4 regions of the Neobacillus sp. Fa239 genome follow, and region 4 is predicted to be linked to each of the others. Evidence: riboswitches for the same ligand, from Rfam matches in the RefSeq annotation. Region 4 holds a riboswitch; each other region holds the start of a gene.
What was found. A riboswitch is a leader RNA that binds a small molecule or an ion and turns the genes downstream of it on or off. The one in region 4 is predicted to bind S-adenosylmethionine.
Positions count from the first base shown of each region.

Region 1: another riboswitch for S-adenosylmethionine. It lies ahead of ACZ5XR_RS11860 (ACT domain-containing protein); the one in region 4 lies ahead of ACZ5XR_RS10275 (phosphoadenylyl-sulfate reductase).
Region 2: another riboswitch for S-adenosylmethionine. It lies ahead of ACZ5XR_RS22620 (methionine biosynthesis PLP-dependent protein); the one in region 4 lies ahead of ACZ5XR_RS10275 (phosphoadenylyl-sulfate reductase).
Region 3: another riboswitch for S-adenosylmethionine. It lies ahead of ACZ5XR_RS17770 (LLM class flavin-dependent oxidoreductase); the one in region 4 lies ahead of ACZ5XR_RS10275 (phosphoadenylyl-sulfate reductase).

Region 1 is NZ_AP041611.1:2,468,997-2,472,134, forward strand. Features, by position in the region: gene ltrA (group II intron reverse transcriptase/maturase) at 1-166, shown strand, start outside; gene ACZ5XR_RS11855 (hypothetical protein) at 353-739, shown strand; gene ACZ5XR_RS11860 (ACT domain-containing protein) at 928-1,536, opposite strand; SAM riboswitch class I at 1,649-1,754, opposite strand; gene ACZ5XR_RS11865 (stage V sporulation protein S) at 2,070-2,342, shown strand.
Region 2 is NZ_AP041611.1:4,557,129-4,560,266, reverse strand. Features, by position in the region: gene metC (cystathionine beta-lyase) at 1-696, opposite strand, end outside; gene ACZ5XR_RS22620 (methionine biosynthesis PLP-dependent protein) at 696-1,808, opposite strand; SAM riboswitch class I at 1,970-2,085, opposite strand; gene ACZ5XR_RS22615 (lasso peptide isopeptide bond-forming cyclase) at 2,486-3,138, shown strand, end outside.
Region 3 is NZ_AP041611.1:3,642,790-3,645,927, reverse strand. Features, by position in the region: gene ACZ5XR_RS17780 (aminotransferase class V-fold PLP-dependent enzyme) at 1-860, shown strand, start outside; gene ACZ5XR_RS17775 (L,D-transpeptidase family protein) at 961-1,449, shown strand; SAM riboswitch class I at 1,540-1,644, shown strand; gene ACZ5XR_RS17770 (LLM class flavin-dependent oxidoreductase) at 1,749-2,795, shown strand; gene ACZ5XR_RS17765 (ATP-grasp domain-containing protein) at 2,823-3,138, shown strand, end outside.
Region 4 is NZ_AP041611.1:2,149,158-2,152,295, reverse strand. Features, by position in the region: gene sat (sulfate adenylyltransferase) at 1-975, opposite strand, end outside; gene ACZ5XR_RS10275 (phosphoadenylyl-sulfate reductase) at 1,217-1,936, opposite strand; SAM riboswitch class I at 2,006-2,107, opposite strand; gene ACZ5XR_RS10270 (AbrB family transcriptional regulator) at 2,384-3,138, shown strand, end outside.

The DNA.
Region 1 (3,138 bases), 320 kb from region 4:
AAATAAAGCATATGGATACACAAAGGAACAATACCTAAGTGATATGTCCAGAAAAGTTAAAAGAGACATTCAGAATCGAATCAAACGAGCAAAAGCAAAAGGTGAGGAGTATTTCACACCTCACCGTGTCCAAAAGATGCAAAATGGCTGGAATGCATCCTCTTGATTAAATTGTAACATTTGGTAAGCCGTATGCCTTAATAGGGCACGTACGGTTTGATAAGGGGGAAGCCTTGAGAAAGGTTTCCCTACTTTATGCTTGTTGAGCTAACGAAGCAGAATAGTTGAACAAGGAAAAACAAGATTTATATTGAATTTTAGAAGAAAAGACCAATGTAATAGGTGAATAAAAATGAAAATAATAGTAGTCAAGTATATTAAAGAATTAGAAGATGGTTATATTGTAAAGTTTAATTCGCCATATGGCAGTGCCGAAGGAAAATGGGTTGGAACTAAACCAATATTGAATTTCGAATATTTTATAGAGATTGATATTCCAGGAATTCTGGAATGGGGAAAGCAAATTATTGATATTGATGAAGAAATTAGCCAAATAACAAGTGATGATAATCATATTTATTTATCAGGAGTATTGGAATCGGTTGAATCTGATGGATTTTCAGTCCTGAGAATGGGAAGTAACATAGTCATTTTCGAATTAACTGGAAACAATTATCCTATTGGTTCATATGTAAAAATTGCAACAGAACAAATTTCGTTGTTTGATACCAAGATATAGATACTTCTTATTAAGCTATTCGAGTGCTTGTGGTTAAGAACGGGAACGCTGCGGCAATCCCTTTTTTATTGGACTAAATGGCAGGTTAATTTAATAGGAAGATATCGTTAATGAAAACAAAAAGAAAAGGAGCATCTATTAATCATAATTAGATGCCCTTTTATTACCTGTTGGAAATCATTAATATTTCAAACTGACACACTTGCAAAAAATTCATTATGGATTGCTGCAACAGCTCTTTTTTCATCATGAGCCTTCACGCCAAATACTAAACTTATCTGAGATGGTCCTTGATTCATATGTATCATTTCAATATTAATTCTTTTTTTTTCAAGAGCCCTCGTTGCTCTGGCAATGCTGTCGACATTATGATGCTTTTTTCCTCCGATAAGCATAATTAAAGCAAGATTACGTTCAATAGTCACTTTATCTGCCGAAAGTTCCGTACTAATACGTTGTATTAGTTCACTTTCTATTATCTGATCTAATTGATTTTCATGTAAAACAAGATGAAGAGCATCAACCCCCGTCGGTATATGCCTATAATAAAGTTGAAAATCTTCAAGGATCTGAAGCAGCTTTCTTCCAAACCCAACTTCTTTATTCATTCTATACTTGTTGACATAAATACTACAAAAATTATTTTCACTGGAGATTTCGACTACTGGTTCAGTTTTATTATCATAAGTATTAGTCATTTTAGTACCTGAGACTGCAGGTTGAGTTGTATTTTTTAAGTTTGTTTTTACTAACGTATTTGATGCTAATGAACTCTCTCTAAAGTTTACACCCTTCATCTCATCGTCCCCTAATAGTCATTAACTTTTTATTATTTCCTCGTTTATATTACAAACACAAAAAAACCTCTTCTATAATAAATAAGAAGAGGTCATAACTATTGCATTCCTCCCCTTATCTTCCAGAAATAATTCTGTAGAAATTGGCACCTTTTCAAGTAAAACTTGAAGGTTGCTGGGCTTCATAGGGTCTGTCCCTCCGCCACTCTGGATAAGAGTTTTTAATATTCGGACTTTAATTATTTATAATAATATATCAGAAGGATAATTATTCGTCAATCCTAAAACTAGTACATTGGTAAGAAATCATTTGATAAAATGCGTATTGCCCTTGTTAAACTAAAGGGGGCATTCCTTTAACAAGGGATGCTTAATTTTTTATTCGAGTAAAGGGGCAGGATAACACAAAAAAGATTAAAGGAATCAGTTCAATAGTTCTGCTTGATTTGAATTTGAATATTATTAAAGATACGTTAATTACATTCTTTCTAGTGATCATATCAAGCGATTATATAACAGGGGGAAAAATTTATATGGATAATGTATTAAAAGTATCATCAAAGTCAAATCCGAATTTAGTTGCAGGTGCAATTGTAGGTGTATTAAGTGAAAGAGGAAATTCAGAGATTCAAGTGATTGGAGCTGGTGCTTTAAATCAAGCGATTAAAGCCATTGCGATTGCAAGAGGATTCGTAGCTCCTAGCGGTGTTAATCTGGTTTTTGTTCCTGCATTTACAGATGTTTTAATCAATAATGAAAATAAAACAGCAATCAAATTAATTGTAGGTCCTAGGAAAAAAAGATAGATCTGCGTTGAGAAGATCAATAAAAGAATTAAATAAAAAAAAAAACATTCACCTAATAATATATTAGCTTGTTGTTCTAACGGGTGCTTGTGCGGCCGAGCATAGGTCGTATCATATAACGGGTGGGATTCCCGCCGAGTAAGAACTAGCCATTCGCTCGTAGCGAGTCTTGGAGGGCTAAAGGTAACTTTAGTCTTTAAGCGTAGACAGTTAGGTGGAGCAGCCGTCAAGGCTGAGAATCTTATGGAGTGAAAGTCTCCTGTCATCAATTGACCGATTCGGATGACTAGCATATCCAATGCGTGGGGAGGTAACGAACTACGTTCTGCTTGGAAGTAAAAGTCACGGCGGCCTATTCTACACAGAGAGAAAAAGGTCGGAACAGTCTGTGTGGCGAGCAAACACAGAGGCCAGAAGGATTTAACGAATACTGCAATCCCGAAATCTACGCCCCTCTAAGAAACTGTTCGAGGGATGTTTTGCATAGCCTCGACCTTTGCCTAACGGGGGAAGACCGATGTCTTACGGGAAGAAACGGTCAAATGCACCGTAAGAGCAGCCGGGGTATGGGTTCTGGCATCTGTGGAAAGATTCTCAGAGATAACGACGGGAAGGTCCTACTTCAAATTGGGAAGGTACTAACCAATAAAGACCTATCATATAAGAGGCTAATAGAAAATGGTAGGATGATTTAGGACTGGCGCATGAGGTCGTAGTAGCGATGAGGGAAGGGTAATGCCTTCTTAAGTGTAAGAAAATTGCACTTCCATCAAGGTAACACCTATGTTGGAGCGAA
Region 2 (3,138 bases), 2.4 Mb from region 4:
ACCAAAGGAATTTTGTAAGAAGCCAAGCCGTGCTGCTAAACTTTCATCTTTTACAACGGCAAGACCTGCGACAACATCGCTATGTCCTGATAAAAATTTTGTGGCACTGTGAAGCACAACATCCGCACCAAGCTCCAGAGGTCTTTGTAAAGCAGGTGTTAAAAATGTATTATCAACAAAGGTTAAGGCGTTCACTTCTTTTGCCAATTCAGAAATCGCTTGGATATCGGTCACTTTTAATAAGGGATTTGAAGGTGTTTCCACATAAAAAGCTTTCGTATTCGGCTGAATTGCCTGCTTTACTTGATGTATATCAGTCATATCCACAAAGGTATGTTCAATTCCGTAACGGGTTAATACTTGTGTTACCATTCGGAATGTACCGCCGTACACATCCTCGGTAATCACGATATGGTCGCCAGCTGAAAGCAGCAGGAACGCTGTTGAGATCGCTGCCATTCCCGATGAAAAGGCAAATCCTCTTGTTCCGCCTTCAAGTTCAGCAATCACCTCTTCCAATGCTTCCCGCGTCGGGTTCAAACTACGACTATAGTCATATTTGCCAAACTGATCAATATCAAATTGATGAAAGGTGGATGCGTGCTGGATCGGCACACTGACAGCACCCGTAACTGCATCAATTTTATGCCGATTATGAAGGAGCCTCGTTTCAAAACAATATGCTTCGTTTTCCATTAAACTCTCACTCCTTCTTTAATATTGGCAAATGCTAGCTCCAAGTCGTTAATAAGGTCTTCAGCATCCTCTATTCCTACAGAAAAACGCAATAAGCGATTGCAAACTCCTGCTGCAATTCGAACCTCTTCCGGAATATCTGCATGTGTTTGCGTGGCAGGGTAAGTGATAAAGCTTTCAGTCCCACCAAGGCTTTCAGCAAACGAAATCAATGAGAGTCCTTGCAAAAATGGATTGACCCATGTTTCCTCTTTTAAACGGAAGGAAAGCATTCCCCCTTTTCCGGGGTATAAAACATCAGTGACGCCTTCATGCTTTGAAAGGAATTCTGCTACTTGCTTAGCATTTTTTTCATGCTGTTTCATTCTAAGTGATAATGTTTTCATACCACGCATTAACAGCCAGGAGTCAAATGGACTGAGAACGGCACCTGCTCCGTTATGATGGAAGGCGAGCGCTTCACATAGATCTTTTCCTTTAGCAACAATGAGGCCTGCAAGTACATCATTATGGCCACCCAAATATTTGGTCGCACTGTGGATGACAATATCAGCACCAAGCTTGATCGGTTGCTGCAGAACAGGAGTATAGAAAGTATTGTCAACAATCAGCAATAATCCGTGTTTCTTGGCGATTTTCGAAACCTCGACAATATCCGATTGCTGCATGAGGGGATTCGTAGGAGTTTCAAGAAAGATGGCCTTCGTTTTAGGGGAAATCTTACTTTCAATCTCACTAGGACAACATGTATTCACATATTGACATGCCAATCCCCATTTTTTGTAGCCTTGCTCCAATAATCGGTACGTTCCACCGTATAAATCTTCACTAACTAGCCATTCATCCCCTGATTGAAATAAAGAAAGAATTGTAAGGATAGCTGCCATTCCCGAACTGCAGGCAAAACCTTGATCCCCGTCTTCCAAATCAGCAATCGTCTTTTCAAGAAGCTGTCGTGTTGGATTTCCTGTCCGTGAATAATCAAACCCTGTTGATTGCCCGATTCCTTCGTGGCGGTAAGCTGTAGAAAAATAAACAGGAGGATTCACCGTTCCTGTTACGGTTTCACTGCGATTTCCAATCTGAGCAAGCTTCGTTTCAATTTTGTACATTTCTAATCACTCCTCCTAGGTATCTAAAAAATTACTTTTTTATTAATTCTCCATAGTCTTATGTCTTGTTGATTCATCGCAGTAATCCGTTAAAGGGACAATATAATAAAAAAGCCTTCTATAAGAAGAAGACTTTTGTCAGTGTGACTGGTTCGTCATTCTTCTTATCTTGCAAATTAATTAATAATTTGCAGGACTTAGCACCTTTTCAATGAACAAGCCATTGAAGGTTGCTGAGGCGTCAAAGGGCCATTCCCTCAACCTCTCTTGATAAGAAATAAATATTTAGATTATTTATAAAATTTACTACAAATTGCGTGGGGTGTCAATTTGTTTTTTTAAAAATAAGAATTTCCGGTCAGAAAAAATAAACTAATTTATTTCCAATAAACTAGTTGACACCAAATAAAAGAGATGATAATTTTGATATACGGATTGTTCTTAATAAAGAACCTAATGATAAACAAAGCGATAAGTTTAGTAATATCTACTCGTTCATTTATCTGAAAATCAAGAGAGATTAATTTATTATTATAATTCTATGGGTAATTGTGCATTTGGTGTTCTATTTAAAGAACCTATTAATAAAGTTATAATTATAATTTCAAGATGAAATTTATAGCATAAAGCATGTAGAAATATACATACAGGCTTGTAAAGTTTGGCAGGAGGAAAAGATGAGCGCTATTGCTGGAATTTATCATTTAAACGATGAACCTATAAATCTTGAACATGGGATGCGAACGATGAAGGAATTGGAGAAATTCCCTGCAGATGATGTTCAAACATGGCATAGTGACAAAGTCTTTCTTGGCTGCCATGCCCAGTGGATTACCCCGGAATCCATTGGAGAAAAGCTTCCGTATTTTGATCAGGAAAGAAAGTTGGCCATAACAGCAGACGCAATTATTGATAATAGGGAAGAATTATTTGAAAAGCTACAAATTAAGAAATCCAAACAAAAATTAATAACTGACAGTGAGCTTATTCTACTTTCCTATGATAAATGGGGTGAGGATGCTCCAAAGTATTTAGTTGGAGATTTTGCTTTTGTGATTTGGGACGAGAGAGAACAGAAACTTTTTGGTGCTAGGGACTTTTCTGGAGCTAGGACACTATACTTTTATCGCAATCAACAATATTTTGCGTTTTGTACAGTCATATATCCACTATTATCTTTTCCTAATATAAAAAAAGAATTAAATGAAAAGTGGCTTGCAGAATATCTGGTAATTGGCGGAATGATTGACGCAGTTGATGCCTCAAAAACTCCTTATAAAAATATTGATCAGATTCCTCCGTCCCATAGCTTTACAGTTAAGAAAGGCAA
Region 3 (3,138 bases), 1.5 Mb from region 4:
ATCACCAATTGGCCAAAATAATGCATCTGCATGGGGGACTCTGTTTTGTGGACTTTGCGGCATCTGCTCCATATGTCCAAATGGATATGCATCCGGAAGATCCTTTGGAAAAATTAGATGCGATCTTTTTTTCACCGCACAAGTTTTTAGGCGGACCAGGTTCTAGTGGTGTCTTAGTGTTCGACAGCCGTCTATATATAAACCAAGTACCTGACCATCCAGGTGGAGGTACGGTAACATGGACTAATCCCTGGGGAGAACATCACTATTATCCCGACATTGAGATTAGAGAGGATGGTGGAACACCGGGTATTCTCCAAGCAATCCGCACTGCACTCGTCTTAAATTTAAAAGATCAAATGGGAGTCAAAAATATAATAGCAAGGGAAAAAGAATTATTATCTATCTTATTGAAAGAAATGAAAGAAATTTCGGGTGTTCACATATTAGAAGGGCAAATTGAGGATCGAATCGGGATTGTTTCCTTTTACATTGAAAATATTCACCATAATTTAGTTGTCCGGTTGTTAAATGATCGGTTCGGCTTTCAAGTTAGAGGGGGATGTTCCTGTGCAGGTACCTATGGTCATTATTTATATGATATCGACCCGACTGCATCCAAACTGATAACCGATAAAATTGATCAAGGTGATTTGTCGGAAAAACCTGGTTGGATAAGGGTTTCCCTTCATCCTGTTATGACGAATGAAGAAATCATTAAATTTGTGCAAGCGATTAAGGAGATTACAAGTTATATTGATGTTTGGGGTAAGGATTATATTTATGATTCCTCAAGTAATGATTATTTTTACGTCCATCATGAAAGAGAAGACATGTCCCTGCTTTTTCGATTTAAATAATATAAAAAGAGGCATACCGATGCCTCTTTTATGATATGACCTAAAATGTCAACGGCTGATATGTTGGGGCATATGCTAATCAAATAAAGGAGGGGGTAACATGATTCACACTGTAAAACCCGGTGAAACCCTTGGAAGCATTTCAGCAGATTATCGAGTCAGCCTTCATCAGCTTTATGCAGCAAATCCGGGGATTGGCCATTTAATGGTGGGCCAAAGGATTCAAATTCCCGGTTTGCCAAACCCCAATTCTATCCCTTATTCTATCCAAATATCGATTGGGAAGCGAAGGCTTGCCTTATTCCAAAATGGTAAATTAGCCAGAGTTTATCCAATTGCGGTAGGTAAAATGTTGACCAATACACCAGCTGGTGAATTTGTCATTGTCAATCGTGAATTGAATCCAGGTGGCCCATTTGGAGTCATGTGGCTGTCTTTATCGAAACAGGGCTACGGTATACATGGTACCAATGATCCAAGTTCGATTGGGAAAGCAGTCTCGCATGGTTGTGTAAGAATGTATAACCGGGATGTTCTTCAGCTTGCAGAGCTCGTTCCTAATGGAACGAGAGTTGTCATTCAGCAATAATTGATAAGTATTAATTGACAATATCAAATATTTGTACTATTATCACATTAAATAATTAATTATTTCGAAAAACTAATAATTTAATAATTCTTCTTATAAAGAGAGGTGGAGGGACTGGCCCTTTGAAGCCTCGGCAGCAGGTTCTTAAGAATACTGTGCCAAATCCATCAAACATTTATGTTTGAAAGATAGGAAGAGAGAAAAAGGCTCTCTTCTAGTTATGAAGTGAGTTTTTTTATTTAGCAAAAAACCAACTTTATTGGTTGGAAAAGTAGAGATTAGAAGAGGAGAGAGAAACCATGAAATTTGGATTTTGGCTACCGATTTTTGGAGGATGGTTAAGAAATGTTGAGGATGAAAAGATGCCGCCAACATTTGATTACGCCAAAACGGTGATCCAATCGGCAGAAAAATGGGGTTATTCCACCACATTAATAGCGGAATTATATTTGAATGATATAAAAGGACCTGAGTCGGATTCACTTGAAGCATGGTCGACAGCGGCTGCTCTTGCGGCTGTTACAGAAAAAATCGAAATCATGACAGCAGTTAGACCTGGATTCCATAATCCGGCAGTTACAGCGAAAATGGCGGCTAATATTGATCAAATCAGCAAGGGAAGATTCACGTTAAATGTTGTTTCTGCCTGGTGGGAAGAAGAAGCCCGTCAGTACGGCGGAATCTTTACTGAGCATGATGAACGATATGACCGCACGAAAGAATTTATAGATGTATTAAAGGGCTTTTGGACAGAAGAAACGTTTTCATATGATGGTAAATTTTATCAAATTAAGGATGCAAAACTTTCACCAAAACCTATTCAACGTCCTAATCCAATCTTGTATGCTGGAGGAGAAAGCCCAAAAGGAAAGCAGACCATTGTTGAGAAGTGTGATGCCTATGTGATGCACGGTGGAACAGTTGCAGAAATTGAGAAAAAAATCAGTGAAATGAAATCGTTACGGGAACAAACTGGGAATCCTGAACTGAACTCTTTTGGGATGGCGGCATATGTCATTTGCCGGGAAACGGAAGAGGAAGCAATTGCGGAATTGGCAAGAATCACTGATGTAAAAGAATCAAGTGGCTATGCTGGTTTTAAAGATTTTACAAGCAAATCGCAGCTTGAGCAGAAAATTCAGCTTCAGGATTATTCTGTTTCTAATCGCGGATTACGCCCAAATTTGGTGGGTACGCCTTCACAAATTGCTGAACGAATTTTACAATATGAACAAGCAGGTCTTGACCTATTACTTCTTCAATTTTCACCGCAGCTTGAAGAAATGGAACAGTTTAGCAAGCTGGTAATGCCGCTGGTAGAGGAAAAACGAAAGCAGCTAGCCTAGATTTTCAGAATGAGAGGGGATTTTAAATTGAGTAAAGTTTATATTATCCATGAGAATGAGGAATGGACCGTACACCTCACAAAACGTTTAGAAGAACTGGAAGTACCTTATGAAGAATGGCATTTAGATAGCGGCAGACTAGATTTATCAAAAGAGCCGCCTGAAGGTGTTTTTTATAGCCGAATGAGTGCATCATCGCATACGAGGAACCATCGATTTGCGCCAGAGTTTACCGCACAGGTTCTAGCCTGGCTTGAAGCCCATGGGCGCAAGGTGTTTAACGGCTCACGAGCACTCCAGCTTGAGGTTAGTAAGGTACTGCAATATTTAGAATTAAATAAAC
Region 4 (3,138 bases):
ACAATAGAAGCTATGTTCAAAGAACAATGGCTTAATCCCAAGCTCGCCTTCAGGAAATTGGCTGAAAATGCGCTGTGCATCATAGGTACCGTAATAATTACCGACACCGGCATGATCGCGGCCGACGATAAAATGGGTGCAGCCAAAATTTTTGCGGGCGATCGCATGGAAAATGGCCTCTCTAGGACCGGCATATCGCATTGCCGCCGGATGTACTCCAAGTTGGACACGCTCGGCAGGGTAATAGTTTTCCAGAAGGACACGGTAGCTTCTTAAGCGGACGTCGGCAGGAATGTCATCAGACTTTGTTTCCCCTACTAACGGATTAACGAAAAGACCATCGACTGTTTCTAATGCCGCTTTTTGGATATACTCATGGGCGCGGTGGATGGGATTTCTCGTTTGGAAGCCGACTACTGTCTTCCATCCCTTCGCTTCAAATAATGCCCTTGTTTCCTTCGGTTCGTACCATACATCGCTGAAGACACCTTTTTCCGGTTTTTTAATGAGCGTCACATCCCCCGCTACATAAACAGGGCCTCGTTCATATAAACGTTTTACTCCTGGATGCGCAACTTCTAGTGTCTTATATACCTCGACTGCCTCTTTATCTAAATTCGGCTCATACCATTCAGATACTTTGATAACTCCATAGACTTCTTGGTTAAAAACTAACTTGATTTCTTCGCCGACTTTAAGTGTCGCCGCCGTTTCTTTGGATACCGGAAGTGTGACAGGAATGGACCAGATGGTTTGGTCCGCAAGCCGCATCTTCTCAACAACTGATTCATAATCTTTCTTTCCGAGAAACCCGGTTAATGGACTAAATAGCCCGATCCCGATTAACTCAAGATCACTTAAGGCTATCGCGTCGATGTCGATCGCTTTTTCAATTTGGCTGATATCATAATTGGGATCATAGGCCTGGATTAGTTTGCCTCCATGAGGTTTTGGTAAAAATGACAAGTGAATCATACCTTTCTTATTATAATTAGATGCTTTCGCAACTGATTTTTATAAAAATAATGCTTTTATTTGCGGATTGAAGCAGTATATTTACGAATTAAAGCCATTTATTTGCGAATCCAACCGGTTTATTTGCGTATGAAAGCTTTATTAGCGAATTCTACGTTTCTATTAGCGATTCAAAGCCATCTATTAGCGAATTCTTGCATTCTATTAGCGAATTCCCTCATTCTATTAGCGAATGGCATCTTTACTTATCCGTGTGTAAACCACACTCTGTCTTGCCAATCCCGGCCCAGCGCCCGGCACGTGAGTCCCCGTCAACTCCCACTGGCTGCGTACAAGGAATACAGCCGATGCTTGGGTAGTTGTGATCATGCAGGGTGTTATATGGGAGATCTTTTTCCTTTATATAGGCCCACACATCATCCCATGACCAATGAATCAACGGACAAATTTTAATGTTCTGGAATTTTTCATCTTTATTGATGAATTCTGTGTTGGCTCTTGTTGGTGACTGTTCTCTTCGAAGACCCGAAATCCAGGCTTGTTTTGCCGTTAACGTTTCTCTTAGAGGAATGACCTTGCGAATGTTACAACACTGGTTGGGATCTCTTTTCCATAATGCGGATCCAAACTGTGCAGATTGTTCATCGAGACTTAATTTTGGCTGCTTGCGCTCGATTTTTAAAGTTGGGAACCGGGCTTCGATTTTGTCAATGACCTCATACGTTTCTGGAAAGTGTAAGCCTGTATCTAGAAAAACAATATGAGCATCCGACTTGATTTGCTGAATCAAGTCAATTAATACAATCGCTTCCGCTCCGAAACTGGAGGCATAGACGATTTGGTCTTCCGGATAGGAATTGTATGCCCATTCTAAAACAGCACGTGCCCCCTTGGTTTTATCTTCAAATTGGAAATTATCGGATATTTGACTCCAATTTTGATACGTGATTGCAGCACTCATGCTACAAACCCCCTCTCGTCCATTAAAAAAGCCCTTCCGAATAGGAAAGGCATCTCACTAGTGTTTAACACCTTATCTCTCAAAATGATCATCATTTTGCTGGATTTAGCACCTTGCTTCGCAGGTTGCCGGGCATCTACGGGCCAGTCCCTCCGCCTCTCTTGATAAGTATTGAGTTATCGTTGGAATTAATCCTACCATACCCATAGGATTTATGTAAATAAAAAAATACAAAATTTAAAAAATTTTTAAATTGGTGGAACACATGAAAAAACAGCCTCGATCAATCGAGACTGCTGCAACCAGTTTTTACACACTATGCTGGTACTTTCATGGATTTTGGATGAGGAAAATTTTCCACATTGCGATAAGCTTTACAATTAGTATCAATAAATAAGATATGCTATGATAAACCAAGCAAATTTATCTTAGACAGAAGGGTTTCTTTTGAAAAAATACACATTTAAAGCTGATGACAAAATCCTGCGGTTTACGGTGACGGTATTTACAGCTATCGTTGGCGGTCTCCTCTTTAACCTTCTACATACGCCGATTCCTTGGTTGCTCGGGCCGATGGTCGCTGTATTAATCGGGGCCAGATTTAGCAAGATTCCGTATTACTGGCCCACTTACATTCGAAATACCGGTTTAATTATTGTCGGGTATTCCATTGGTTTATCCTTTACAAAAAACGCTCTAATTCAGATAGCTGAAAAGCTGCCATCCATGATTCTTATGACGGTTCTGCTCGTTATTTTTTGCGCCGGGATCGCCTTTTTCGTTTCCAAGATTACCGGGGTTGACTACCCGACTGTGCTGACCGGAAGCATTCCCGGAGGGCTTTCGCAGATGATTATCTTTGCGGAAGAGTTAAAAGGAATCGATATCACGACTGTCACCTTCCTTCAAGTAGCAAGGTTGATGATGATCATTTTCTTCGTTCCCTTTCTTATTTTTGGACCGTTTTTTAAAAATCAACAGGGAGCTGACTTGGTTTTGACGACAGTCCAATCGGCAGAACCGCTTTTTCCAAACATCCTGTTATTTGCACTAATTGGTATCGTTTCGGCTTTTCTGGCAAAAAAATTAAAATTTCCAACCCCCTTTTTGCTGGGACCGATTTTAGGAACTGCCGTCATGAATATCTCAGGCTTTCACGGTCCGCTCCTGCCCTCATCGATTTTAAATATTTCGCAATTTAT